Regions from separate parts of the Kitasatospora sp. MY 5-36 genome, predicted to be linked through region 2. Evidence: riboswitches for the same ligand, from Rfam matches in the RefSeq annotation. Region 2 holds a riboswitch; the other holds the start of a gene.

Region 1 (4,290 bases), on a different contig from region 2:
CGGGCTCGGGGGAGCGCTCGGGGGTGTGGAACGTGAGCGACTTCGCCGGGGCCGCCGCGGTCGTCGTGGCGGCGGCGGCCGCCGCCGTGGTGCCGAAGTCGAGGTCGGCCTGCTTGGGCCGGCTCCCGTTCTCGTGGCTCGGGCGGCCGTCCATCGGGGTGTCGAGCCCGTAGTAGCGGTACAGCTGGAGCTCCTGGGCGGGGGACAGGTGCTGGCCGACGCCGAAGTCCGGCGACTCCTTCACCAGCGACTTGTCGTACGGCACCCGGAGCTCGTCGCCGGCGAACTCGCTCGTGGTCAGCGGGACGAAGGCGTCCCGGCCGAAGATGCCGGTCCGGACCGCGGCCCACTCGGGCCGGCCGGTGGCGTCGTCCAGGTAGACCTCGTCGACCGTGCCGATCTTGTCTCCGTTGCGGTCGACGGCCTTGTGACCGATGAGGTCCCGGGGGTCGATGTCGGTCTGCACTCTTTCCTCCCGTGCGCTGAGCTTGCGGAACTCCCGCAGGAAGGCGGCCGGAGCACCCGTTCCGTCCGCCACTTCACACCAAAAGCCATGAATCGGACGGACGCGAGCGGGGTGCGCCGGACGGGCTGCGCGCTGGACCGTCCGGGGGACGCGCGTAGACCCCGAACGACCTGACGCACCCGTGATCGGGGGGCCTCCCGCTGGTACCCTGGGCGACGACCGCAGAGCCCGCTCGGGAGAGTCTCCGACTGCGAAAGCCGCTGGTCGGAGCGCCGAAGGAGCAACTCCTCCCCGGAATCTCTCAGGCATCCGTACCGTGTGGGGTAGGTCACTCTGGAAAGCAGGGCAGGAGCGTCGGCGCGGAAGCCGGCGATCACCACCCTCACCGACGGTGCAAGCCGACGGAGCGCCCACAGCGCCCCGTGCGGGTGAAGCTCTCAGGTCCCGATGACAGAGGGGGAGGCCTGTCGGGTCCGCCCGCCCAGGTTCGTCCGCTGTCCGCAGCGGCGAGGCCGGCCGGCGTGCGTACCCCCGCCGGTCCGTGACCAGGAGGCCTCGACCACCATGAACGCCCAGCCGAACGCGGGACGCCCCACCGGCGCCTCGACCCTCACCGAGCTTGAGCTGGCCAGCCCCTTCGAGAACCGCCACATCGGCCCCGACGCCGCCGCGCAGGAGAAGATGCTGGCGTCCGTCGGCTACGGCTCGCTGGACGAGCTCGCCGCCACCGCGGTGCCCGAGGCGATCCGCTCCATCACCGCCCTGGACCTGCCCGCGGGCCGGACCGAGGCCCAGGTCCTCGCCGAGCTGCGCGAGCTGGCCGGCCGCAACCAGGTGCTCCAGCCGATGATCGGCCTGGGCTACTACGGCACCTTCACCCCGCCGGTGATCCTGCGCAACGTCATGGAGAACCCGGCCTGGTACACCGCCTACACCCCGTACCAGCCGGAGATCTCGCAGGGCCGCCTGGAGGCGCTGCTCAACTTCCAGACCCTGGTCTCCGACCTGACCGGCCTGCCGACCTCCGGCTCCTCGCTGCTGGACGAGGGCACCGCGGCCGCCGAGGCGATGGCGCTGGCCCGCCGCGTCACCAAGGTCAAGGGCGGCGTCTTCCTGGTCGACGCCGAGACCCTGCCGCAGACCGTCGCGGTGATCAACACCCGTGCCGTGCCGACCGGTGTCGAGGTCGTCGTCGCCGACCTGTCCGAGGGCATCCCGGCCGAGATCGTCGAGCGCGGCGTCTTCGGCGTGCTGCTCCAGTACCCGGGCGCCACCGGTGTGGTCCGCGACCTCACCGCGGTGATCGAGCAGGCGCACGGCCTGGGCGCGATCGTCGCCGTCGCCGCCGACCTGCTCGCGCTGACCCTGCTCAAGTCCCCGGGTTCGTTGGGCGCCGACATCGCCTGCGGCACCTCGCAGCGCTTCGGCGTGCCGATGGGCTTCGGCGGTCCGCACGCCGGCTACCTGTCGGTGCGCGCCGAGTTCGCCCGCTCGCTGCCCGGCCGCCTGGTCGGCGTCTCCGTCGACGTCGACGGCAACCGCGCCTACCGCCTGGCGCTGCAGACCCGCGAGCAGCACATCCGCCGCGAGAAGGCCACCAGCAACATCTGCACCGCCCAGGTGCTGCTCGCCGTGATGGCCTCGATGTACGCCGTCTACCACGGCCCCGACGGCCTGGCCGACATCGCCCGCCGCACCCACCGCTACGCCGCCGCCCTCGCCGAGGGCCTGCGGGCCGGCGGCGTCGAGCTGCTGCACGGCGAGTTCTTCGACACCGTCACCGCCGTCGTCCCGGGCCGCGCCGCCGAGATCGCCGCCGCCGCCCGCGCCAACGGCATCAACGTCCACCAGGACGGTGCGGACCGGATCTCCGTCTCCACCGACGAGACCACCACCCGCGAGCACCTGGCCGGCGTCTGGGCCGCGTTCGGCGTCCCCGCCGTCGAGGTCGCCGAGGCCGCCGAGACGCTGCCCGCCGCGCTGCTGCGCGAGGACGAGTACCTGACCCACCCGGTCTTCCACAGCCACCGCTCGGAGACCGCCATGCTGCGCTACCTGCGCCGCCTGTCGGACCGGGACTACGCGCTGGACCGCGGCATGATCCCGCTGGGCTCCTGCACCATGAAGCTCAACGCGACCACCGAGATGGAGGCGGTGACCTGGCCGGAGTTCGGCCAGCTGCACCCCTTCGCGCCGATCGACCAGGCCCAGGGCTTCCTGACCCTGATCCGCCAGCTGGAGCAGCAGCTGGTCGAGGTGACCGGCTACGACGCCGTGTCGATCCAGCCGAACGCGGGCTCGCAGGGCGAGCTGGCCGGTCTGCTGGCCGTGCGCGCCTACCACCACGCCAACGGCGACACCCGGCGCGACGTCTGCCTGATCCCGTCCTCGGCGCACGGCACCAACGCGGCCTCCGCGGTGATGGCCGGCATGCGTGTGGTCGTGGTGAAGACCCTGGTCGACGGCGACGTGGACGTCGAGGACCTGAAGGCGAAGATCGAGCAGCACCGCGACAACCTCGCCGTGCTGATGGTCACCTACCCGTCCACCCACGGCGTGTACGAGACCCAGATCACCGACATCTGCGCCCTGGTGCACGAGGCCGGCGGCCAGGTGTACGTGGACGGCGCCAACCTGAACGCCCTGGTCGGCCTGGCCAAGCCGGGCAAGTTCGGCGCGGACGTCTCGCACCTGAACCTGCACAAGACCTTCTGCATCCCGCACGGCGGTGGCGGCCCGGGCGTCGGCCCGGTCGCGGTGCGCGCCCACCTGGCGCCGTACCTGCCGAACCACCCGCTGCAGCCGGAGGCCGGCCCGGCCACCGGCGTGGGCCCGATCTCGGCCGCGCCGTGGGGCTCGGCGGCCATCCTGCCGATCTCCTGGGCGTACGTCCGGCTGATGGGCGGCGAGGGCCTCAAGCACGCGACCCAGGTCGCGGTGCTGAACGCCAACTACATCGCCAAGCGCCTGGCGCCGCACTTCCCGGTGCTCTACACCGGCCCGGGCGGGCTGGTCGCGCACGAGTGCATCATCGACCTGCGCCCGCTGACCAAGGAGACGGGCGTGACGGTGGACGACATCGCCAAGCGCCTGATCGACTACGGCTTCCACGCGCCGACGATGTCCTTCCCGGTGGCCGGCACGCTGATGATCGAGCCGACCGAGTCCGAGGACCTGCACGAGATCGACCGGTTCTGCGACGCGATGATCACCATCCGGGCCGAGGTCGACAAGGTCGGCTCGGGCGAGTGGGCGGCCGACGACAACCCGCTGCGCAACGCCCCGCACACCGCCGCCACGCTGGCCGGCGACTGGGCGCACGGCTACTCGCGGCAGGAGGCGGTCTTCCCGGCGGGCGTGAACCCGGCGGACAAGTACTGGCCGCCGGTGAGCCGGATCGACGGCGCGTACGGCGACCGCAACCTGGTCTGCTCCTGCCCGCCGCTGGACGAGTACGGCGTCTGACCCGACCGGGCCCAGGAGGTCCGGGTCGGACGGCAGGGCCCCGGCGGAGTTCTCCGCCGGGGCCCTGCCCGTCTGCGCTGGTCGGCGGCTGCCCCCGCCGTACGGTCGGACCGGGTGGTCAGGCCGCGTGGGCGACGGGGCGGCGCGGGGCGATCACCCGGCCGTCGGGCAGCAGTTCGCCGGTGTCCTCGAACAGGACGACGCCGTTGCAGAGCAGGCTCCAGCCCTGCTCCGGGTGACGGGCCACCGATACGGCCGCCTCGCGGTCCTCGGACTCGGCCGTCGGGCACTCAGGACGGTGCTGGCACATGCGTACCCTCGCTTCGCTCTGCGATCCTCCCCGTGGTGCGGTCGCCGGA
Region 2 (23,508 bases):
CGGGGAAGGTGTGCAGGGTGACCGTGACGATCTTCCCGGTCTCGCGGGAGAGTGCCTGCGCCAGCTGCTCCGACTTTGCTCCGTACCGTTCGTCGATCTTCACTACCAGTCCGGCAGTCTGTTCGAAGCCGCCGACGGTCTCTCGCAGCTGCGAGTCCAGGTTGCGGCGGTCGGTGATGATGATGACCTTGTCGAAGACCGGAGCGCCCGGCTTGAGCCCGTTCGCGACGGCTGCTGCGTCGAGTTCGAGCGGGTTGGACGCGGTGTGCAGTGAGCTGAGGCGGTGGGCGAGCCAGCCGATGGTGTTCGACTTGCCCGAGCCGGCCGAGGCCATGACGAGGTAGTTGTGCCCGGGGCCATGGTGGGCCGCGTGCGCGGTGAGCTTCTTGACGACGTCCCACTGGTGGTAACGGGGGAAGATCATTGACTTGGCAGAACCACCACCGGGCGTCTTCGACTTCTGCAGGTGGACGAAGCGCTCCAGCAAGTCCAGCCAGTTGTCCGGCTGCCAGATCTGCTCCCACAGGTAGGAGGTGCGGTACTGGCCGTAGCCGGCGGCTGCGGGGTTGCCCTTGCCGCCAGGGCGTCCGGGTCCGTCGGAGCCAGTGTTGAACGGCAGGAACCGGGTCTTGGCCCCCCGGAGCTGGGTGGCCACGAAGACCACGTTCGGGTCGACGGCGAAGTTCGCGACGACGCGGCGCGTGAAGATCAGCTCGGTCGGGTCGCGGTCGGTGCGGTACTGCTCCTTCGCCTGCTCCACGCCCTGGCCGGTCAGCGGGTTCTTCAATTCGGCGGTGGCGACCGGGATGCCGTTGAGGAAGAGGGCGAGGTCGAGCCGGTGACCCCAGTCGGCTTGCTTGGTGGCGTACTCCAGCTCGCGGACCACCGTCAGGCGGTTTTCGTGGTAGTTGGCGAGCACAGCGTCGGCGGAGACCAGGTTGGGCTTGAAGTAGGCGACCCTGATGAGGGTGCCTTGATCCTTCACGCCCCTGCGGAGCACGTCGAGCAGCCCATCGTCGACGATGGCCCGGTTCAGCCGCTTGGCGAAGCCGTCCTGAGCGGCGGTGGGGTCGTTGCCGTAGGCACGGAGCACGTCCGTCCACTCGTCGGGCTGGGTGGCGCCGATGAAGGTGAACAGCTCGTTGGTGTCGAGTCCGAGCTCGGCCCTGTACTCCCCCCGTTGCGCCTCGCGCCAGCCGCGCTCGACCATGGCGGCGATGATCGCGTTGCCGAAGGCGGATTCATGGTGCACGGCCATGGTGGATCAGACCTCTCGCTTGCCGGTGATGAGATAGCTGATGTCGCGGCAGAACTTGTCGAAGGATGGTGAGTTGGCGCGGGCCAGCTCGATGTCGAAGATGTCCGCGAGGGGTGCTTGGTCGACCCGGGGCCGGTACTGGCCGCCGTCGGTGCGGTGGTGTGTGAGCCATCCCTTGCAGTCGCGCCGCGTCTCGTGGTCCTCGGGCACGTCGAGCCCGTGCGGCATGCCGGCGCGGCCGCCGAGGGAGGGCGCCGCAGCAAGGAACCATGCCTCGAACTCCCGGTTCGCCAGCACCACGGAAACCTGACGGTCCGGTCGCACAGCGGCTGCTCTGCGAAGGAGGGAGGGGCCCAGTTCGGCAGGGCAGTCGTCGTCCGCGTCGATGAGCGCGAGAATGCCGCCGGGAGCGGCGGGCGGCAGCCGGCGGGCAAGGGCGTCCACGGTGGCCTCCAGGCCACCCTGCTTCACCAGTCGGCCCCGGCCGACGAGATGTGGGGGCCGAATGTCGGCGTCCCAGATGCCCGCCGCGTACATGAGCCGCCGCAGCACGATGGGTAGGGCTGCCAGTTCCCCTTCGCCCTCGACCACGGAGGCGATGGTGACGCGCTGCGAGCTCACTCGGCGGGCTCCCCCTGCTCGGACTGCGGTAGCTGCGGTTCGAGCTGGTTCGAGCGCAGCAGTTCGCCGACGGTGGCCAGGCCGTCCGCCACGATCGACTGACTTACCTCGTCCACCGGTCCGATCACGGTCACCCCGTCGCGCGCGGTCACGACACGGATCGCGGAGAGGTCGGCCTCTTTTCGGTCGAACAACTCGGCGCTCTGGCTCGTCGCCAGAACCTGCACGGATGCGCTCGCCTCGGTGAGCGCATCGAACAGGACACCTGCGGCCAGGGGGTGGAGGGCCAACTCAGGCTCCTCGATGGCGACGAGTGGAATGCGGCCGTCCCGGGCACGGGGCTGGAACAGTGCGGTGAGGAGGCCGATCGCTCTTATCGTCCCCTCGGACATGGACTCGGCGCGGAACTGCCCGCTTCCAGACCCTGAGGTCAGCGTCATGCGTGCGGCGACGTAGTCGCCAGCGGCTGCTGTGCCGCTGGGCCCGACCTCGGTCAGGTTCGGCACGATCGCGCCGGCGTAAGCGGAGACGCGCTCGCTGGCCCACGGGTCGAGCAAGCCCAAGACTGCGCCGAGGTGGCCGCCGTCCTCGTCCAAGCCGTCGGAACCGGTGGCCGGGCGAGCGTCACGCAGTGCGGCGAGGTCGGGGGCGTAGAAGAACATGTCGGACAGTGCTGCGTAGAGCAGGGCGTAGGGGCCAGTGCCGCCCAGCATCGGCAGGTAGAGGCTGCCGGCCCGCATGACCGCCTCGCGTTCGGAGGCGGGGTCATTCACGATGCCGCGCTCGACCTCGAAGCGGAACGGCGGTCGGTCGCTTCCTAGGACACCCAGCTCGCAGATCTCATGCCTGACCTCCCAACCCTGCGGTGCATGCGGGCCTGATCCACGAGCGATGGTGAACCCGTAGCGGCCACGCCACGGGGTGTCCTGCCCGGGGGACGGGGGGAGGCGGAAATCCAGTGTGATCGTGCAGGAGGGTGCCGACTCGGGGGCTCGGCGCAGGACGTTTTCCAGGCCGACGCGGGACCCGATTGCATCCGCCGGCCCACGGGTTACGGCGTCACGAACGAAGCTCAGGGCATCGAGAAAGTTGGACTTCCCGGCAGCGTTCAGGCCCAGGAGGACGGTGAACGGGCCGAGGGGTACGTCGCAGCGCGCGATGGACTTGTAGTTCGTGATCTGGACGCGCGTGATGAAGGGGCTGCCCGCATCGGTGGGAGGCGGGGCGGTGGTCATGGCACGTCAACTCCTTGACCGGAGGCGGTGGAGACATCGAACTGTCCGGTGACGGCGGCGGTGATGAGCGCCTGACGGCGCTCGGCGAGTAGCTCTACTTGTCGGCGGAGCCGATGATCCAATTGGGACAGATTGGACTGCCCGGCCCTAATGGTGCTTAGTAGCCTGCGGCGCTCGTCTGAGTTCGTCGGCCAAACAAGAGTGAAGTTGCCCAGATCCTCCATCCCCAAGGTCGGCTGAGCAGTATCTGTGCTGGTTGCCAACTGGGCCTGCGTCCGAAACAAGCTTGTACTCAACCATGCCTGAACAAGCTCTACTTCCACGTCATTGGAGACGCGGATCGAACAAACTGCACGAGCAATATTGGCGCCTGCTGCAGACTCTGAGGCGATTGCCGAACGCCCCAGTGTGCCGACTACGCTGACCAGAAGATCGCCAGGCTTTACAACCGTGCGGGCATATTGGGCGGATAGTTCTGCTGGAATCCTGCGCAGGCTGGCGGCGCGATCTTCAAGGTTCAGGAGATCGTTTACTCGGATGAATGGGATACCTTCATCGACGAATTGAGGCACCAGGACGCCATATCGCGGCCGAACGGAGAAGAGACGCTTCAGGCGTGTCGGGACTCCAGATGTGGCCTTCGAGAAGGCTCTGTCCAGCATCGCCTTCTCTCGCTCAGCCAACAAATTCAACTGAGCCGAGCGGATGGATACCATGCGGTCGATGTGGGTGGTCTCGGCGTCGAGAAAGTCGGCAATGCGGCGCTGCTCTTCGAGCGGGGGTAGTGGAATGCGAATGGATTCGAGATCCGGCATATAGATCGTCAAATGAGTCGATCCGTAGGCGAGCCTCTGCCACTCCTGTTTCATGGCGCGCATTACGAGTAGTAGGTAACGAGAATCAAGATCTGGCCCTGCGTGCCATGTCACGAAGGCTTGCGTTGTCGCCATGGGGCGGCCGATTCGTGTGCTGTGCCCGATGGAGGCTGTCCGTGAGAGCATTACTGTTCCCTTTGGATGAAGCACGGCAGCACTATTCGACATTCCAAGTTCGCTGATAAGTTGTTCTGTCTCCATCAAGGGAGTCAGAGAGTCGCCCCTGCGGGTGACATCTGGAGTTGTCACCCATGGGACAGTGCAATTCTCCCAGTATTCACTCTTGCTACGGTCGGGTGTGTGTCCAGTTCCCATCTTTGCAATGAAGCTAAGAGGGACGACTTTCCAGTGTGAGGGAATGGCTGGAGCCCACCCCAGTGAAGTCGACTGCAGTGAAGTCATTCTGTCGCCTCGCTCAGCAGGGCTTGAATCTGGGCCTCAAGTGACCTGAGTTCGTCATCGATATCTGCCAGCGGCCTGGGTGATCGATACGCGTAAAAGTGTCGAGTAAAGGGGATTTCGTAGCCGATCTTCGTCTTTGTGTGGTCGATCCACGCATCGGGCACGTGCGGCAGTACCTCGCGCTTGAGGTAGTCCTCCGTGCCCTCGTCCAGTGGCACGTTCTCGTAGTCGCGCAGGTCGGGGTCCGGCTCCGGTGCGCCCTTGATCTTCTGGACCTCGCCCTCTGGGTTGCGCACCCCAATAGCATCGCGCACCGCCTTGGCGAACGGCGTGCCCGCCGGCCACGTCAGCCCTGCCGCCACCACTGCGTCCTTCAGTGCGAGAAGCGCGGTCGACTTGGTTGCCCAGGTCGATCCGACCAGCGGTCGCAGCGCCGCCACGAACTCCGCCGACCGTTCCAGCTTCTCGACCGGCTTGGATGCTGCCAGCGCTGCCAGCGTCCCCTCCGTCAGCTCGAAGCGTAGCTTGAGCGGCCGCTCTACCGTGATCCGCCGATATCCGAAGTCCTCGTTGCGGAAGACCTTCACCTTCCCGTGCTCCGGGTGCTCGGAGTCCTCCGCCACCGCCAGCGCGTCCGCGTACAGGCGGGTGACCTCGGCGATGTGCTCCTTGCCCAGTTCCTTCCGCTTGTCGCCCAGCGACTTACGCATCTTCTGCCAGTACTCGCGCGCGTCCAGCAAGACCACCCTGCCTCTGTGGTCGGCACGCTTGCGGTTCGTCAGGATCCAGAAGTAGGTTGAGATCCCAGTGTTGTAGAAGAGCTGGTCCGGCAGCGCGATGATCGCCTCCAGCCAGTCGTTCTCCAGGATCCACTGCCGGATCTTCGACTCGCCGGACTCAGCCGCGCCCGTGAACAGCGGCGAGCCGTTGAAGACGATGGCGATGCGGCTGCCACCTCCACCGTTCACATCCACCGGCTTCATCTTCGAGATCATGTGCTGCAGGAACAGCAGCGACCCGTCGTTGATCCGAGGCAGGCCGGCACCGAAGCGCCCGGAGTCGCCCAGCGACCGGTGCTCGGTCTCGACCTCCGACTTGACCTTCTTCCACTCCACGCCGAACGGCGGGTTGGCGAGCAGGTAGTCGAACTTCTCCCGCGAATGTCCGTCGTCGGAGAAGGAATTGCCGAACTTGATGTTCTCCGGGTCCTGGCCCTTGATCATCAGGTCGGACCGGCAGATCGCCCAGGACTCGGGGTTGAGCTCCTGCCCGTACACCTCGACCGTGGCATCCGGGTTGAGTGCCTTGATGTGTTCCTCGGCCGCGCTGAGCATGCCGCCGGTTCCACACGCCGGGTCCAGCACCTTCCGGCCGACCCCCGGCACACTGAGCACGTCCGCGTCGGGCGCCACCAGCAGGTTGACCATCAGCTGGATGACCTCGCGCGGGGTGAAGTGCTCACCTGCGGTCTCGTTGGACTGCTCCGCGAAGCGCCGGATCAGCTCCTCGAAGATGTAGCCCATGTTGTGGTTGGAGACCACCCCGGGCCGCAGATCCAGGTCGGCGAACTTGCCGATGACCTGATACAGCAGATCGGCGCCGTCGAGCTTCTTGATCTGCTGGGTGAACTCGTACTTGTCCAGCACCTCCCGGGCGTTCTCCGAGAGCCCGGCGATGTACTGGCCCAGGTTGGCGGCCACGTGCTGCGGGTCGTTCAGGATCTTCTTCAGCGTGAGGTCGGTCCGGCTGTAGAAGGACTGCCCCGACGCGCGCTTCAGCAGTCGCTCCGGGGCGGTGCCCCCGTTGCCCTCAAGCCGCTCGATCTCCGCCGCGACCTTGTCGCGGGTCGGCTCCAGCACGCACTCCAGTCGGCGCAGCACCGTGAAGGGCAGGATGACCTTGCCGTAGTCGGACTGCTTGTAGTCCCCGCGCAGGAGGTCGGCGACGGACCAGGCGTGGTTCGCCAGTTCCGTGTGCTTGCTGCTGTTCAAGTCGTGCCCCTTCGGCAGTCGCTCTCCGCGAGCGGTCTTAGCCAGTACGATCGAAGTCAGTGGTGTGCCGTGCGCGTCATGGGCCCTCGGGCGGCAGGAGCGCCCCGCTGGTCAAACCCCAGGTCAGTTGCTCCGCGGCTTCGCGCCCGAGTGAGGCGATCTTCCTTGCGGTCTGCGACAGCTGACGCAGCCTCTGGAACGCTTCACCGTAGCGGCGTTGCTCGGCCAGCGGGATCAGTGGGAGCTGGAGGCGACGTGCGTCGACCCTCATGATGCTGGTGCCCGAGACCGCTCGTTGGGCGTTGCCGGGGGCGGCGAGGAAGCCGGCCAGGAAGTGCGGGTCGAGCCGCTGTTCATCCGGGCGCAGCAGTAGCAGGTGAGGGCCGAGGAGAGCACCGTGATCCTGCGGCGTTGCCACGACCACGTTGATCTGCTCCTGGAAGACCTCCGAGAGGATGACGTCCCCCTCCCCGCACACCGGCCTCAAGGCGTACCCGCTCCCCGACGGTTGCCACGGTGCCGGAGGGACCGGTGCCCGAGCTGAGGTCTCGTGACATCAGGACGCGCCTGTCCTGGTCCAGCGCCTCGGATGGTTCCCTGGGTACCACGACGCCGCCGCGTACCAGGGTCAGGGCGCCACCGCGCAGCAGGTCGCCGACGGTGGCCGTCCGCCAACTGCGGGCCTCCGCTTGTGCCGACGGCCAGGCGCCGGAGTGGGCGAGGTCGGCCAGCCCGGTGCTGACCTCGCGGAGCGACTCCAACGCGACCTGTGAGGCTTGCGCTACTTCCTCCGGGCTCTGGGTGTGCGCCGCGACCGGCACCTGGCGCTGGGGAGTGAGGTCGACCGCGTCGTCGAGCAGGTCGACGGCGGCCACGACCCGTGCGACTCCCGGCTGCTTCTCGGCGTCCCGCCAGGCTTCGACCACGGTGTCGTGCACGTCCCGCCAACGAGTCGCAGGTCGGCCGCCGGCAGTGGCGCCGCGAGTGTCGCCCAGGCGCACGGTGGCCCCGGCACTGTCCCGGCTCGCATCCACGAACAACACCCGGTCGGGGGTCATCAGTTCAGTCACGGGCCGCTCCAGTATCCACAGGTGCAGCCCGATGTGTGGCGGTGGCGCGGCGCCCGCCGGCAGGGCGACGACGGCGCGGAGAGCGCCGCGGCGTACGAGCTCGGCGCGGATGCGCCGACCCGAGGTGCGTCCGGCCACCGCAGGCGGCAGCAGCAGGACGGCTCGCCCCCCTGGCCGCAGGTGAGCCAGGCAGTGCTGGAGCCAAGCGAGTTCGGAGTCCTTGGCGGTCGGGACGCCGTAGGCCCAGCGCTCGTCGTAGGAGAGCTCCTCCTGACCCCAGCCCGAGCCGCCGTAGGGCGGGTTGCAGACCACGACGTCCGCACGCAAGCCAGGGAAGGCGTCAGCGCGCAGGCTGTCCCCGGCTTTGCTGGTCAGCTGTCCCGATGGGCCGTCGGTTCCCAGGGCCAGGCGTACCGCAGTCTGGACGGCCTGAGCCGGGAGCAGGTCCTGGCCGGCCAGCGTGAGGATTCCGCGATCGCGCAGCGCTAGCAGCAGGCCACCTGTTCCGCAGGCCGGGTCGAAGCCGCTGACTGTGGTCCCCCCCAGCCCGGTGGTGGCGAGGACTGCGATCAGCGTGGCGAGCGGCGCCGGGGTGGCGTACTGCCCGCGCGCACTCGCACCTTCCTGTTGGGCGTAGTCCAGTACGGAGAGCAACTCGTCGGTTTTGCCGGCACGCACACAGCTGACGACGGCGCGGCGCAGTTCCGCACCGCCGAGGCCGTCCTGGAGGGACCCCGAGCCGGGTGGGACCTCGGGGGCTCGTTCGGCGACAAGGGCCGCAGTCCGTAGGTCGAACGCGTCGCCGTTCAAGCTGATCAGTTCGTCCAGCTCCGCGCTGCGCAGACGGGAAGCGGCCAGGACGAGCGGGAGCGCGTCGGCCACCGCACCGGGCGGTACCAGCCGTAGCGCGCCCCGCAACTCGTCTATCGGGTTCGGTTCGGGCAGGCGGTCGTTGGCGGCGAGCCACTCGGTGACGGCCTTGACGTCGTAGGCGGGGCTCGAGTCGGTGCCGCCTGTGGGTGTCGGGAAGTCGGGGTGCCGCTTGCGCCAGTTGCTGACGGTGGCCCGCGTGACCCCAGCGAGCCGAGAGATGTCGGCAGCGGTGACCAGCGGTGGTGCTGCGGCTTCCTCGGGCATCCCCGGGCTCCTGTAGGTCGTTGCGACGCTTTGGCATGGATGACTCTACACGACCCGCCACGGCTGGTGTAGTGGATTGACAGTGCTTTCACCGTCTGCTCTTCTATTGCTGTGCTTAGGCCGCCCTGGTCGGGGTGCCTGCCTTGCGTTGCTCCCGCCCCCGGGGCTGCCCGCGCTCTCCTGCGCACCACGTCCAGGCAGCGGTTCGCCCGCACAGAGCTGTCGTCCAACTTCCGCGCAACCCGTCCTCATGACCTGCAGGGAGAGATCCTCATGACCGCCGTAGCAAGCAAGAAGAGCTCGACCACCCGTAAGACTTCGCTCTACCGCCTCAGGACCGCGGGGGCTGGAAGCAGCGAGGATCTCGCGTCGATGGTGGTACCGCACTACCTCGAACGCGACGGGTTCCACGCGGCGACCGTCGAGCACGGTCCGCTCCGCGGCCTGCTGATCTCCGGGACGATCGCACCTGGAGCCGCTGACTGGTGTGCCACGCTCGCCGCGCTCAGCGGCCTGACGGTCCAGGAGGAGAACCGGACCTCGCTCGGGCTGCTGCTGGTCCGTACCGACAGGGCGGTCTACGCGCTCAGCTATGGCATGGGCCACCTCATGATCGACCCGGCGCGCATCGACCCGGGCTTCGGTATCGAGTTCGCCGTCCGGTGCCTGGACAAGGACCGCATCACCAAGGTGCGGCGCCAGATCATGGACGCCCGGGGCCGTACGGACGAGAACTCCGCCACCGCCGGAGAGCACATTCGTGGCTTCGGCATCGAGGAGTTCGGCGAGATCGTCAGCCAGATTTCCGGGCAGATCACCGAAGTGCCGCTGACCTTCACGCGGGACAGCGGGCGCGCCGCGCACGTCACCGGCACCGACCGCTCGGTCAAGCTCCACCTCGGCAGCAGCCCCATCGATCTGGTCGAGGACCTGCACAGCATCGAGAAGGTTTGTAGCCGCCCGAACCCGCTGCCCGAATTCGAGTTCATCCCGCAGGTCCGCCCGCTGAGCCCCAAGTCGGAGCGCGCTCAGCAGCTGGACGCGCGCCTCGACGCCCTGCTGGGCACCGGCGACACGAGCCGGATGGCTCTGGCCGTCCCGAGCGAGTGCAAGGAGCGCTTCGAGTTCGCAGAGGCGTTCCGGCTCAGGCTGGCCGGCCGCAACGAGTTCGTGGCGGGACTCGACGTCGCCGACCTCGTCGAAGCCGTCCGCACCCGCGCACAGGGGCAGCGGTTGACCACCCTTCGCGCCGGGCGGGTGGAGATGTTCGCCGACACCGACGCGACCGACAGGCTCAGTCGCAAGGTCCCCGCCGACCAGTGGCTGAACGCCGAGATTCCTGACGGACCTGTGCACTACTTCTACTGGCAGGGCCAGTGGTACGAGGTCGGCGCGGAGTACCTGACCACTATCCGGCGCCGGGTCTCGGAGCTGCTTGCCCAGCCTGCGACGGTCATCCTCCCGCCGTGGCCTTGGGGCATTGCCGAGGCCGACTACAACAAGAAGGCGGCTGAGCAGGAGGGCTATGCCCTGCTGGACAAGGACACCATCCACACCGAGCGGCTGCGCGGTGGTGGACTGGAGATCGCTGACGTCCTCGGCCCGCAGGGGCAGTTGATCCACGTCAAGCAGACGGACAGTCGAAAGGGCACGGCGCCGCTCAACCACCTGTTCGCTCAGGGACGTGTCGCTGTTGAGACCCTCCGCTACGACCTCGTGGCAAGGGAGAAGTTCCTCGCCAAGCTTGATGGACTGGCGCCCGACCACCCGGCTGACAGGTCGTTCACTGCGCTGACCGTGGTCTTCGGCATCCTGCTCAAGGACGGAGAGCCGCTGACCGTGGACTCCTTGTTCGCATTCGCCCAGGTGTCCCTGCTGCACACCGCAACCGCGTTGCAGGGCATGGGAGCGAAGCTGGAGATCGTCTCGATTGGTCGCGAGCCCGCCAACTGAGGCGAGACGGCACCGGCGGTTGCGCGTACTCGATCGCCTCACGGACTGCTGGAACGAGTCCGAGCACTTGTTGATGGAGATCGACCAGATGCCCCGCGCGTCCCTGTCCGTGGACCAACATGCCCGAAGGAGAGCAAGAAGGGAGAGCATCCTTTGGAGGGTGTAGGCACACCGATCGAGCGCATGCGAGCGCTTGATCATCTCAGTCCGCGCGAAGCGGCGAAGGCATGAGGATCTTGAGCAGATCGTGAAGGACGCCTACCGGCCGAGTAGCGGGAGAACTCGGCACGGCAGGCGCTGACCCCGTCCGCCAGCTGCACGTGGACCGGGAGGGCAGGCGAAGACGGGCCTGCTGGGTTACCTCGCCGCTCCACCGCCAGCCATGAAATCCCTGGTCAGTGCTCTGCCGACCAGATTCGCCAGGGACTATCAGAGCTGTCCGAGGGACTCTTTGCTGTGCAAGCCGGGAAGCCGGTGACAGCTCTGAAAGGACCAAACTCGCAGGTCATGGCCTGTTTCCCTAGCACTCGATGACGTTGACGGCGAGCCCGCCGCGACGAGGTCTCCTTGTACTTGATCTTCATGTCGGCCCCGGTCTCCTTCATCGTCTTGATCGCCTTGTCCAGCGAGACGTGGTGCCGGCCGTCGCCGCGCAGCGCCATCCGGGCCGCGGTGACGGCCTTGACGGAGGCCATGCCGTTGCGCTCGATGCAGGGGATCTGGACCAGGCCGCCGACCGGGTCGCAGGTGAGGCCGAGGTTGTGCTCGATGCCGATCTCGGCGGCGTTCTCGACCTGCTCGGGGGTGCCGCCGAGGACCTCGGCGAGGCCGCCCGCGGCCATCGAGCAGGCGGAGCCGACCTCGCCCTGGCAGCCGACCTCGGCGCCGGAGATGGAGGCGTTCTCCTTGAAGAGCATGCCGATGGCGCCGGCGGCGAGCAGGAAGCGGACGATGCCGTCGTCGTCGGCGCCCGGGATGAAGTTCAGGTAGTAGTGCAGGACGGCCGGGATGATCCCGGCGGCGCCGTTGGTCGGCGCGGTGACGACCCGGCGGCCGGAGGCGTTCTCCTCGTTCACGGCCATCGCGTAGAGGGTCACCCACTCCATCGCGTTGGCCGGCCCGATGCCCTCGGCGCGCAGCGCGCGGGCACCCGAGGCGGCCCGGCGGCGGACCTTCAGCCCGCCCGGCAGGATGCCCTCGCGGGACATGCCGGCCCGCACGCACTCCTGCATCACGGACCAGATCTCCAGCAGACCGGTCCGGATCTCCTCCTCGCTGCGCCAGGCCTTCTCGTTCTCCAGCATCAGGCCGGAGATCGACAGGCCGGTCTCCCGGCTGAGCCGCAGCAGCTCGTCACCGGTGCGGAAGGGGTACTTCAGCACGGTGTCGTCGGGCTTGACCCGGTCCGCGCCGATCGCGTCCTCGGCCACCACGAAGCCGCCGCCGACCGAGTAGTAGGTCTTCTCCAGCAGGGTCGAGCCGTCCGCCGCGTACGCCCACAGGGTCATCCCGTTGGCGTGGTACGGCAGCGAGCGGCGGCGGTGCAGGACCAGCTGGGTGTCGGGGTCGAAGTCGATCGGGTGCTCGCCGAGCAGGTTGATCCGCTTCTCGGCGAGGATCCGCTCGACGTCCTTGTCGGCCTGGTCGACGTCGACGGTGCGGGGCGAGGCGTTCTCCAGGCCGAGCAGGACGGCCTTCGGGGTGCCGTGGCCGTGGCCGGTGGCGCCGAGCGAGCCGTACAGCTCGGCCCGTACGCCCGTCACCCGGTCCAGCAGGTCCTCGGTGCGCAGTCGGCGGGCGAACATCCGGGCGGCGCGCATCGGGCCCACGGTGTGGGAGCTCGACGGGCCGATGCCGATGGAGAAGAGGTCGAAGACGCTGATGGCCACGGGGGACGTCCTTGTCTGGTCTCGTGGAAGGACTTGCGGGCAGGGAGGGGCCGACACGGGACGGGGCACCGCGCGCACTTCCAGTGTGCGCGGTGCCCCGGGGTGCCTGGTACGCCGGAGGGGTGAGGCCGGTCACCCCGCCCGAACGATCACCGGAGTGATCAGAGGTTCGGGTAGAGCGGGTACTTCGCGGCCAGGGCGGAGACCCGGGCCTTCAGCGCGTCGGCGACGGTCTCGTCGAAGGCGGGCTTGAGCGCCTCGGCGATGATGTCGGCGACCTCGCGGAAGTCCTCGGCCTGGAAGCCGCGGGTGGCCAGGGCCGGGGTGCCGATGCGCAGGCCCGAGGTGACCATCGGCGGGCGCGGGTCGTTCGGGATGGCGTTGCGGTTGACGGTGATGCCGACCTCGTGCAGCCGGTCCTCGGCCTGCTGGCCGTCGAGCTGGCTGTTGCGCAGGTCGACCAGGACCAGGTGGACGTCGGTGCCGCCGGAGAGCACGCTGGCGCCGGCCTCGGCCACGTCGGCCTGGAGCAGGCGCTCGGCGAGGATGCGGGCGCCGTCCAGGGTGCGCTGCTGGCGCTCCTTGAACTCCTCGGAGGCCGCGACCTTGAAGGCGACCGCCTTGCCGGCGATCACGTGCTCCAGCGGGCCGCCCTGCTGGCCGGGGAAGACCGCGGAGTTGATCTTCTTGGCGAACTCGGCCTTGGACAGGATGACGCCGCCGCGCGGGCCGCCCAGGGTCTTGTGGGTCGTGGTGGTGACCACGTCCGCGTAGGGCACCGGGTTCGGGTGCAGCCCGGCGGCCACCAGGCCGGCGAAGTGCGCCATGTCCACCATGAGCAGCGCGCCGACCTCGTCGGCGATCCGGCGGAACGCGGCGAAGTCGAGCTGGCGCGGGTAGGCGGACCAGCCGGCGATGATCAGCTTCGGCTGGTGCTCCTTGGCGAGGCGCTCGACCTCGGCCATGTCGACCTGGCCGGTCTTCTCGTCCACGTGGTACGCGGCCACGTTGTAGAGCTTGCCGGAGAAGTTGATCTTCATGCCGTGGGTCAGGTGACCGCCGTGGGCCAGGCTCAGGCCCAGGATGGTGTCGCCCGGCTGGATCAGCGCGAACATCGCGGCGGCGTTGGCCTGCGCGCCGGAGTGCGGCTGGACGTTGGCGTGCTCGGCCCCGAACAGGGCCTTGATGCGGTCGATCGCGATCTGCTCGACCACGTCGACGTGCTCGCAGCCACCGTAGTAGCGGCGGCCGGGGTAGCCCTCCGCGTACTTGTTGGTGAGCACCGAGCCCTGGGCCTCCATGACCGCCACCGGGGCGAAGTTCTCGGAGGCGATCATCTCCAGGGTGGTCTGCTGGCGGTGCAGCTCGGCGTCGACCGCGGCGGCGATCTCCGGGTCGAGGGCGTGCAGGGACTGGTTGAGAACAGTCATGGTGTGGTCTTCCCGGGAGGAGGAGGGAAAGGGGCCAGGGCGGGACGGACCGCGGTGCGGCGGCCCGTCCCGTCGGGGGCTCAGCCCTGGGGGTTGGTGAGCGCGTCGTACTCGTCGGCGCTGAGCAGCTCGTCGGTGGCCTCGACGCGCACCTTGAACAGCCAGCCGCCCTCGAAGGGGTCGCTGTTGACGAGGGCGTTGTTGTCCAGGACGTCCGGGTTGACCTCGGTGACCTCGCCGGTCACCGGGGAGAACAGGTCGCTGACCGACTTGGTGGACTCCAGCTCGCCACAGGTCTCGCCGGCGGTCACGGTCTCGCCGACCTCGGGCAGCTGCACGTAGACGATGTCACCGAGCGCGTCCGCGGCGTGCTTGGTGATACCGATCGTGGAGACACCGTCCACGGCGGCCGTCAGCCACTCGTGCTCCTTGGTGTACTGAAGGTGCTGGGGGTTGCTCATGGCGTCATTCTCCAGGATGGGAAGCGGGTACGACGAAGCGGGCCGCCGCGCGGACGGCTGCGACGTGCGCGTATGGGAAAACGGGGGGCGTGCGAGGGGTCAGCGGGCGCGCTTGTAGAACGGCAGCGCCACGACCCTGACGGGCTCGTGCTTGCCGCGCACGTCCACCGCGACGGTGGTGCCGGGGGCGGCGTGGGCGGCGTCGACGTAGGCCATCGCGATCGGCTGCCCCAGGGTCGGGGACGGCGCGCCGGAGGTGATCCGGCCGATCGGCTCGCCCTCGGTGGAGACCACGGTGTACTCGGCGCGCGGCACCCGCTTGCCGTCGGAGACCAGGCCGACCAGCACCTTCGGCGGGTTGGTCTCGGCCGCGGCGGCGGCCGCCTCCAGGGCCTTGCGGCCGACGAAGGCGCCCTCGTTGGTGGTCTTGTCGAAGCGGACGACCCGGCCCAGGCCGGCGTCGAACGGGGTCAGGTCGGTGGACAGCTCGTGCCCGTACAGCGGCATGCCGGCCTCCAGGCGCAGCGTGTCGCGGCAGGACAGGCCGCAGGGGACCAGGCCGCGGTCCGCGCCGGCGGCGGTCAGCGCCTGCCAGACCGGCTCGGCGTCGGCCGGGTGGCAGAAGATCTCGAAGCCGTCCTCGCCGGTGTAGCCGGTGCGGGCGAGCAGCACCTCGCGGTCGGCCACGAAGGCCGGGAGGATCGCGTAGTACTTCAGGCCGGGCAGGTCGGCGTCGGTGGTGTCGGCCAGGATGCCGGTGGCCTCCGGGCCCTGGACGGCGATCAGCGCGTAGGTGTCGCGGTCGTCGGTGACGACGGCGTCGAAGCCCTTGGCGCGGGCGATCAGCTCGTCGAGGACCAGCTGGGCGTTGGAGGCGTTGGCGACGACCAGGAAGGCGTCCTCGCGCAGGCGGTAGACGATCAGGTCGTCCAGGATGCCGCCGTCCTCGGCGCAGATCATGGTGTAGCGGGCGCGCAGCTCGCCCAGCGCGGAGACGAAGCCGACCAGGGCGTGGTCCAGCATCTCGCCGGCCTGCGGGCCGGTGACGGTGATCTCGCCCATGTGCGAGAGGTCGAACAGGCCGGCCTTGGTGCGGACGGCGAGGTGCTCCTCGCGCTCGCTGCCGTAGCGCAGCGGCATGTCCCAGCCGGCGAAGTCGGTCATGGTCGCGCCGAGGGCGCGGTGCAGCGCGTCGAGCGCGGTCAGGCGGAGGGACGACATGGCCAGGAACTCCTCGGTCGGGGCACTCAGGGGTGCACGCACCGGACCGGACCCGCTGGGGGCCGACCCTGCGCGCGGGCATGCGGCGGCGTGGGTCTCCCCATCTGTCGTCGAACCTGAGAGCTTCACCGCCCCGCCGCCCGCAGCCGTTTCCAGCTTGGGGGACAGCATGACGGCTTGCACCGTGGGTGGGCGCACGACAGGGCCGGGCGCCGCTTTCCAGATGTGCCTAACCCGTGCGGTAGGGGTGCCTGAGAGATTCCGGGGAGGACTTGCTCCTTCGGCGCCGGCTGTGCCTGAGCGGCACTCCGGGCTCTCCCGCGCGGGTTCGAGCGGCCGGTATGGAGTTGTGGGGGCCCGCGGCGCATGCCGTCGGACGGGCACATCATGGCACGTCCCGGACGACGAGGGGAGGGGGGACCCGGTCACACCGCGCGGGACCCGAACACGAGTCCTGACCACACCCCCCGCACGCCTCTAGACTGCTGCGCGTCGGTGCGGCAGTGGGCGGCCGACGGCAGAGGGCGGAATCGGCGGCGCATGGGGTACCCGGTGGAGCAGCAGCAGGGGTGGGGCGGACCGGAGGAGGCGCCGGCGGGCGGCTCCTGGCCGGCCAACGAACTGGAGCAGGTGCTGACCGCGGCCCTGGGCGACCCGGGCGCGACCCCACGGGTGTTCGAGGTGCTGGCGCGCAGCCAGGTGTGGGTGCCGCTGCCGGCCGGGGCCGACCCGCAGGGCCAGGCGCTCGACCTGCCGACCATCGAGCTGGGCGGCGACCCGTACGTGCCGGTGTTCTCCTCGCAGGAGGTGTTCCTCCAGCAGGCGCCGGGGATGGCCTTCGCGATCGCGCCGGTGTGGGAGTTCGCCCGCGGGCTGCCGCTGGGCCTGGGCATCGCGGTGAACCCGGACGCGCCGGTGGGCCTCCCGGTGCCGCCGCAGGGGGTCGCCGAGCTGCGCCGCGGCCCGCGCGAGGACCGCTGGGAGCAGGCCGAGGGCACCGCGGAGCCGACCGGCGGCCGGGTGGCGCTGCGCGAGCCGGTGCCGGGCGAGGACCCGGAGCACTTCCTGGCCGCCTGCCGGAGCGAACTGTCGGCGCTGCCCGGTGTGTTGACCGCCCGCAGGGCGCTGGCCAGCATCGAGGGCGAACCGACCGTGATGTTCGTGGGCGTCCAGTTGGACCCGGCGGCCCCGGCCGACCCGGCCGCGGTGAACGAGGCACTCGGGCGAGCGCTGGGAACCGCGCCGCTGCCCGGGGGCGTCCACCTCGTACTGCTCGACCTCGCCGACGACCCGGTGGTCGAGTGGCTGCTCACCCGGGTACTGCCTTTCCACACGCGGGCGTGAGCGGGTCCGGATCAGAGGCACGTCGCCGTGGCGGTGGCCGGTGCCGCGCCATAGGGTGCGTGCAGACGGCCGACGGGTCGGCGGGTTGAGGGAAAGAGGCGCGGCGAGGTGGGCGCATGAGTGCGGGAACGGGAGCGGGCGGTGTGCCGGGGCCCTGGGGCCAGGCACCGGCCGGGCGCCCGGGAGCTGATCCCGGCGCGTTGGAGCGCGCCCTGCGCGACGTCGCGCCGGAGCGCTACGACGCGTACGAGCGGCTGCTGCACGCGCTGGCGGACGGCCGGGTCTGGATGCTGCTGTGGCACGGCACGCCGGGCAGCCCGGACGCGCAGTACGGGAACATGGAGATCAGCGGCCACGGCTACGCGCCGGCCGTCACCTCGCCCGAGCAGCTGACCGCCTCCGGCTGGGCGCGGGCCCACGAGGTCGTCTCCGGCCGGGAGATCGCGGCCTCGCTGTACCGCACCCGCTGGGGCCTGTGGCTCAACCCGCACGCCCCCGGCGGCGGCGTCGGCGTGCCCTGGGCGGACCTCCGGCGGGTCGCCGCGGGCCTGGACCGGCTGCCGGCCGGGCCGTTGAAGCTCAGCGAGCCGCAGTTGAACGCCCAGCCGTTCTTCGCGCTGCTGGAGCGGCAGGCCGCCGAGGTGCGCGCGGTCCGGGCACTGCGCCGGGCCTGGGTGCAGCCCGCGGTGGGGGAGCCGTACCTGGCCATCGGCCTTGACCTCTACGAGAGTTCGCCGCCGGCGGTGGAGGCGGTGCGGGCGCTGATGCAGCGCGCGATCGCGGTGGCCCCGGAGGGGCTCGCGGTGTCCACGGTGGCGATGTCGGACGAGTACGACCCGGTGGCGCTGTGGATGCGCGCCAACGCGCGGCCGTTCTTCGACCGGGAGGCGGGCCGCCCGCCGACCGGCCCGTACCCGCCGGTGCCCCCGCCGCCGTACCCCGGGCAGTCGATGCCGGGCTACGCGTACGGCACCCAGCCGCCGGCGCAGGGCTGGCAGCAGCAGCCCCAGCGGCCGTGGCCCGGTTACCCCGGGCGCTGAATCCCAAAACCCATTCTCCGAAGCCGACTTGATTGTCCGTCAAGTCGGCTTCGATGCTTTCCGGACGAATTTCCGGATGTGCGGCCCGGTCATCTTGACATGGCAGTTACAGCCATGTGAAGAGGTATATGCCGAAGATCGGGGAGGTGCATGCACGCAGATCACAGTTGGGCATCTGTCGGTTGTCAGGGCTGGCGCAAGCCAGTTCGGATGGCAGAGAGTTCTGCGCAACGCACCGCGCGTGCTGGAACCCCACAAAGGTGAGCGCGCACGCCGACAAGCCCGTCCACGCGACGCCCATCCCGCGTGGTGGCAGTGCCTGTGCACGACGCACTGCCGTCAACACCCGCTCCTCCTAAGCACCTCCGCACGTCCGCAGCCGCACCGCCGAAGACGGCGACCGGCACCCGTGGGCCGGCCACCGTCGGCGAGGGGACCAACTGACCATGACATCCGTGACCACCGCCGGGAACGAGCCGGAGGCAGCAGCCGCCGCCGGACCGGCCAAGAAGATCGAGGGCCGCTCCCTCGGCCAGATCGCCTGGACCCGCTTCAAGCGGGACAAGGCCGCCGTCGCCGGCGGCGTCGTGGTGATCCTGCTGATCATGCTCGCCGTGCTGGCCAAGCCGATCGAGTCGATGTTCGGGCTCGACCCGGACGCCCTCCACCAGGACCTGCTGGACGCCGACCTCGGCGGTCTGCCGTTCGGCGACTGGGGCGGCATGAGTCTCGAACACCCGCTCGGCATCGACCCGCTGCAGGGCCGTGACCTGCTCACCCGCGTCATCGAGGGCTCCTGGGTCTCCCTGCTGGTCGCCTTCGGCGCGACCCTGCTGTCCAACACCATCGGCACCGTGCTCGGCATCATGGCCGGCTACTACGGCGGCTGGGTGGACACCGTGATCAGCCGGGTGATGGACGTCTTCCTGGCCTTCCCGCTGCTGCTCTTCGCCATCGCGATCTCGACCTCGCTCCAGGGCGGAGCCTTCGGCCTGCACGGCCTGCCGCTGCACATGCTGGTGCTGATCTTCGTGATCGGCTTCTTCAACTGGCCCTACATGGGCCGGATCGTGCGCGGCCAGACGCTCTCGCTGCGCGAGCGGGAGTTCGTCCACGCGGCCCGCAGCCTCGGCGCCCGCGGCCCGTTCATCCTGTTCAAGGAGCTGCTGCCCAACCTGGTCGGTCCGATCCTGGTCTACTCGACCCTGCTGATCCCGACCAACATCCTCTTCGAGGCGGGGCTGAGCTTCCTCGGCGTCGGCATCCAGCCGCCGCAGGCCTCCTGGGGCGGGATGCTCCAGGACGCGATCCGGTACTACCAGGTGGACCCCCAGTACATGGTGGTCCCCGGTCTGGCGATCTTCGTCACCGTGCTCGCCTTCAACCTGCTCGGCGACGGTCTTCGCGACGCCCTCGATCCCAAGAGCAACTGATTCCGCCGCACATGACCACGCATCATGTGATGCGCCGTCAAGGCTCTCCTTCACCGCCTCCCATCCCCAAGGGGTTGATCTCACCCATGCGTAGGTCCCGTACCGTCGCCCTGACCGCGGCCGCAGCCGCCGCCGTCCTGGTCGTGACCGGTTGCACCAGCTCGTCGAAGGACACCGGTTCCGCCTCGTCCTCCGGCACCGGAGGCGGCTCCGGCGCCAACGCCGCCACCAAGGGCATCGTCAACGCCTCGGACAAGAAGGGCGGGACGGTCACCTACGAGATGAAGGGCACCCCGGACTCGCTCGACCCGGGCAACACGTACTACGCGTACATCTACAACTTCTCGCGCCTGTACGCCCGTCCGCTGACCACCTTCAACCCGGCGCCGGGCGAGGAGGGCAACAAGCTCGTCCCCGACCTCGCCGAGTCGATGGGCCAGGTCAGCGCGGACGGCCTGACCTGGACGTACAAGCTGCGCAAGGGCCTGAAGTACGACGACGGCACCCCGATCTCCTCGAAGGACGTCAAGTACGCCGTCGAGCGCTCGAACTACGCGCTGGACGTGAACTCCAACGGCCCGGTCTACTTCCACGACCTGCTGGTCGACAACGCCACGCCGTACGCCGGTCCGTACAAGGACAAGGAGGGCGGCCTCGACTCGATCGAGACGCCCGACGACACCACGGTGGTCTTCCACCTGAAGCAGCCCTTCGCCGACTTCGACTACCTGGTCAGCGCCCCGCAGACCGCGCCGGTCCCGCAGGCCAAGGACACCGGCTCGGAGTACGTGAAGAAGATCGTCTCCTCGGGCTCCTACAAGTTCGAGTCCTACGAGGACGGCAAGCAGGCCGTCCTGGTCCCGAACACCAACTGGGACCCGAGCACCGACCCGATCCGCAAGCAGCTCGCGGACAAGATCGTGCTCCGGATGAACATCGACCAGTCCACCATCGACAAGGACCTGCTGGCCGGCAACGCCCAGGTCGACCTGGTGGGCGGCGGCGTCGACCCGCAGACCCAGGCGCAGATCCTCCAGAACCAGAAGCTGAAGGCCAGCACCGACAACGCCTACGGCGGCCGCCTGGTCTACATGGCGATCAACTCCAAGCTCGCGCCGTTCGACAACATCGAGTGCCGCAAGGCCGTGCAGTACGCGGTCGACAAGGTCTCGGTGCAGACCGCCCTCGGCGGCCCGATCCGCGGCCAGATCGCCAACACGGTGCTCCCGCCGGACATCCCGGGCCACCAGGACTTCAACACGTACGAGACCAAGGACAACAAGGGCGACGAGGCCAAGGCCAAGGAGGCCCTGAAGGCCTGCGGCAAGGAGGGCGGCATCAACACCGTCCTCTCCGCCCGCACCGAGCGCGCCACCGAGGTCGCCGCGGCCACCTCGATCCAGGCCGCGCTGAAGAAGGTCGGCATCAACGCCGAGATCCAGCAGTACCCGCAGGGCAAGTACCTCCAGGACAGCGCCGGCTCCCCGCAGTTCGCGGCCGAGCACAACATCGGCCTGATGATGATGCAGTGGGGCGCCGACTGGCCGACCGGCTACGGCTTCCTCCAGCAGATCGTCGACGGCCGCACCATCAAGCCGTCCGGCAACAACAACCTGGCCCAGCTGGACAACCCCGCGGTCAACAAGCTGCTCGACGACGCCGCGATCAACCCCGACAAGACGGCCCGCGAGAAGATCTACGGCGACGTCGACAAGAAGGTCATGGACCAGGCGGTCTACGTCCCGCTGACCTACTTCAAGGTCTTCCTGTACCGCCCGGACAACGCCACCAACGTGGTCTCCACCTCGGCGTTCTCGGGCGAGTACGACTACCTGAACATCGGCGTCAAGTAAGAGCCTGGCTCCGCATCCCTGAAGGCAGGTGAAGGCAGCGGCGCCCGCCGCCGTCCGGAAGATCCCGGACGGCGGCGGCCGCCGGAGCCGCCCAACTGTGTTTGCCTACATCATCCGCAGGATCTTCGCGGCGGCGATTTTGCTGCTGGTCGTCAGCGCGGTCACCTTCGCGATCTTCTTCCTGCTCCCGCGCCTCGCGGGCGAGACGGCCGACCAACTGGCCGCCCAGTACATCGGGAAGAACCCGTCGCCGGACGCGATCGCGGCGGTCAAGCAGAACCTCGGCCTCGACCAGCCGCTGTACACCCAGTACTGGAACTTCCTGAAGGGGCTGGTCAGCGGCGCCGAGTACCACTTCGGACCGGAACCGGCCACCTGTCACGTGCCCTGCTTCGGCTACTCCTTCAAGAACCACCTGGAGGTCTGGCCCGAGCTGACCAAGCGGATCCCGATCACCATCTCGCTCGCCGCCGGTGCGGCGGTGCTCTGGCTGGTCTCCGGCGTCGCCACCGGCGTCGTCTCCGCCCTGAAGCCGCGGTCGATCTTCGACCGGCTCTCCATGGGCGTCGCGCTCGCCGGCGTCTCGCTGCCGGTCTTCTTCACCGGCGCGCTGCTGCTCACGCTGTTCAGCTACGAGTGGCCGATCCTGGACAACCTGCACTACGTCGACTTCACCGACGACCCGCTGATGTGGGCCCGCAACCTGATCCTGCCCTGGATCTCGCTGGCCTTCCTCTACTCCGCGCTCTACGCCCGGCTCACCCGCGCCGGGATGCTGGAGACCATGAGCGAGGACTACATCCGCACCGCCCGGGCCAAGGGCCTGGTCGAGCGCAAGGTCGTCGCCCGGCACGGGCTGCGCGCCGCGCTCACCCCGATCGTCACGATCTTCGGCATGGACCTCGGGCTGCTGCTCGGCGGCGCGCTGATCACCGAGCAGGTCTTCTCGCTCCAGGGCGTCGGCCAGTTCGCCGTCCAGGCGATCTCCGACAACGACCTGCCCAAGATCCTCGGCGTCACCCTGCTCGCCGCCTTCTTCATCGTCGCCTGCAACCTCGTGGTCGACCTCCTGTACGCCCTCGTCGACCCCCGGGTGAGGCTCTCGTGACCGACCTCCAGAAGGACCCGGCGGCCGCTCCCGCCCCGGCCGGCGACCCCTTCCTCTCCGTGCGCGACCTGCGGATCCACTTCGACACCGACGACGGCCTGGTCCGCTCGGTGGACGGGGTCAGTTTCGACCTGCACAAGGGGCGCACCCTCGGCATCGTCGGCGAGTCCGGCTCCGGCAAGTCCGTCACCTCGCTCGGCATCATGGGCCTGCACCGCTCCAAGCGGGCCCGGATCAGCGGCGAGATCCGGCTGAACGGCGAGGACCTGATCGCGGCCGGCCCGGACCGGGTGCGCCAACTGCGCGGCCGCGAACTGGCGATGATCTTCCAGGACCCGCTGACCGCGATGCACCCCTACTACACGGTGGGGCAGCAGATCGTCGAGGCCTACCGGGTGCACCACCCCCAGGCCACCAAGAAGCAGGCCCGGACCCGCGCGGTCGAGATGCTCGACCGGGTCGGCATCCCGCAGCCGGACCGCCGGGTCGACGACTACCCGCACCAGTTCTCCGGCGGCATGCGCCAGCGCGCCATGATCGCCATGGCGCTGGTCAACGACCCCTCGCTGCTGATCGCCGACGAGCCCACCACCGCCCTGGACGTCACCGTCCAGGCGCAGATCCTGGACCTCATCCGCGACCTCCAGGAGGAGTTCGGCTCCGCGGTCATCATCATCACCCACGACCTCGGGGTGGTCGCCGAACTGGCCGACGACATCCTGGTCATGTACGGCGGCAAGTGCGTCGAGCGCGGCCCGGCCGAAACCCTCTTCGACGCGCCCGAACACCCGTACACCTGGGGCCTGCTGGGCTCGATGCCGCGACTGGACCGGGAACTCCAGGACCGGCTGGTGCCGGTCAAGGGCACCCCGCCCAGCCTGATCAACGTGCCGTCCGGCTGCGCCTTCCACCCGCGCTGCCCGTACGCCGCCCTGACCGACGGGCGCTCCACGAGCGAGGTCCCGGCACTGGCCGAGGCCGTGCCCGGGCACTTCGCGGCCTGCCACCTGGCGGCCGGCGAGCGGCACCGCATCTTCGCCGAAGAGATCGCGCCCCGGCTGTGAGCCCGGCCTCGTACCACCTTTCTGGAGAGAACCGATGACGGACACTCAGGCGGCTCCGACCCCGCGGTCGGCACCCGCCCCCGGCCGTGAGCCGCTGCTGAAGGTGGCCGGCCTGACCCGGCA

The links. Region 2 has a riboswitch for glycine ahead of gcvT (glycine cleavage system aminomethyltransferase GcvT). Riboswitches for the same ligand answer to the same signal wherever they lie in the genome.
Region 1: it holds a riboswitch for glycine, as region 2 does, so the genes downstream of both, gcvP (aminomethyl-transferring glycine dehydrogenase) here and gcvT (glycine cleavage system aminomethyltransferase GcvT) in region 2, are expected to answer to the same signal.

What each region holds. Positions count from the first base shown of each region.
Region 1 covers NZ_LFVW01000764.1:402-4,691, reverse strand. The annotation lists partial or broken gene AE652_RS45680 (PRC-barrel domain-containing protein) at 83-466, opposite strand; glycine riboswitch at 690-793, shown strand; gene gcvP (aminomethyl-transferring glycine dehydrogenase) at 1,031-3,931, shown strand; gene AE652_RS35485 (DUF5999 family protein) at 4,050-4,241, opposite strand.
Region 2 covers NZ_LFVW01000011.1:10,259-33,766, forward strand. The annotation lists gene AE652_RS00850 (type I restriction endonuclease subunit R) at 1-1,258, opposite strand, end outside; gene AE652_RS00855 (DUF4276 family protein) at 1,265-1,879, opposite strand; gene AE652_RS00860 (AAA family ATPase) at 1,876-3,114, opposite strand; gene AE652_RS43595 (restriction endonuclease subunit S) at 3,111-4,391, opposite strand; gene AE652_RS00865 (class I SAM-dependent DNA methyltransferase) at 4,388-6,382, opposite strand; gene AE652_RS43600 (hypothetical protein) at 6,459-6,800, opposite strand; gene AE652_RS00875 (N-6 DNA methylase) at 6,736-8,589, opposite strand; gene AE652_RS00880 (DUF6119 family protein) at 8,863-10,542, shown strand; partial or broken gene AE652_RS00885 (L-serine ammonia-lyase) at 11,063-12,431, opposite strand; gene glyA (serine hydroxymethyltransferase) at 12,593-13,861, opposite strand; gene gcvH (glycine cleavage system protein GcvH) at 13,942-14,322, opposite strand; gene gcvT (glycine cleavage system aminomethyltransferase GcvT) at 14,422-15,543, opposite strand; glycine riboswitch at 15,773-15,874, opposite strand; gene AE652_RS00905 (enhanced serine sensitivity protein SseB C-terminal domain-containing protein) at 16,084-16,887, shown strand; gene AE652_RS00910 (enhanced serine sensitivity protein SseB C-terminal domain-containing protein) at 17,004-17,927, shown strand; gene AE652_RS00915 (ABC transporter permease) at 18,374-19,360, shown strand; gene AE652_RS00920 (ABC transporter substrate-binding protein) at 19,447-21,213, shown strand; gene AE652_RS00925 (ABC transporter permease) at 21,311-22,321, shown strand; gene AE652_RS00930 (ABC transporter ATP-binding protein) at 22,318-23,385, shown strand; gene AE652_RS00935 (ABC transporter ATP-binding protein) at 23,420-23,508, shown strand, end outside.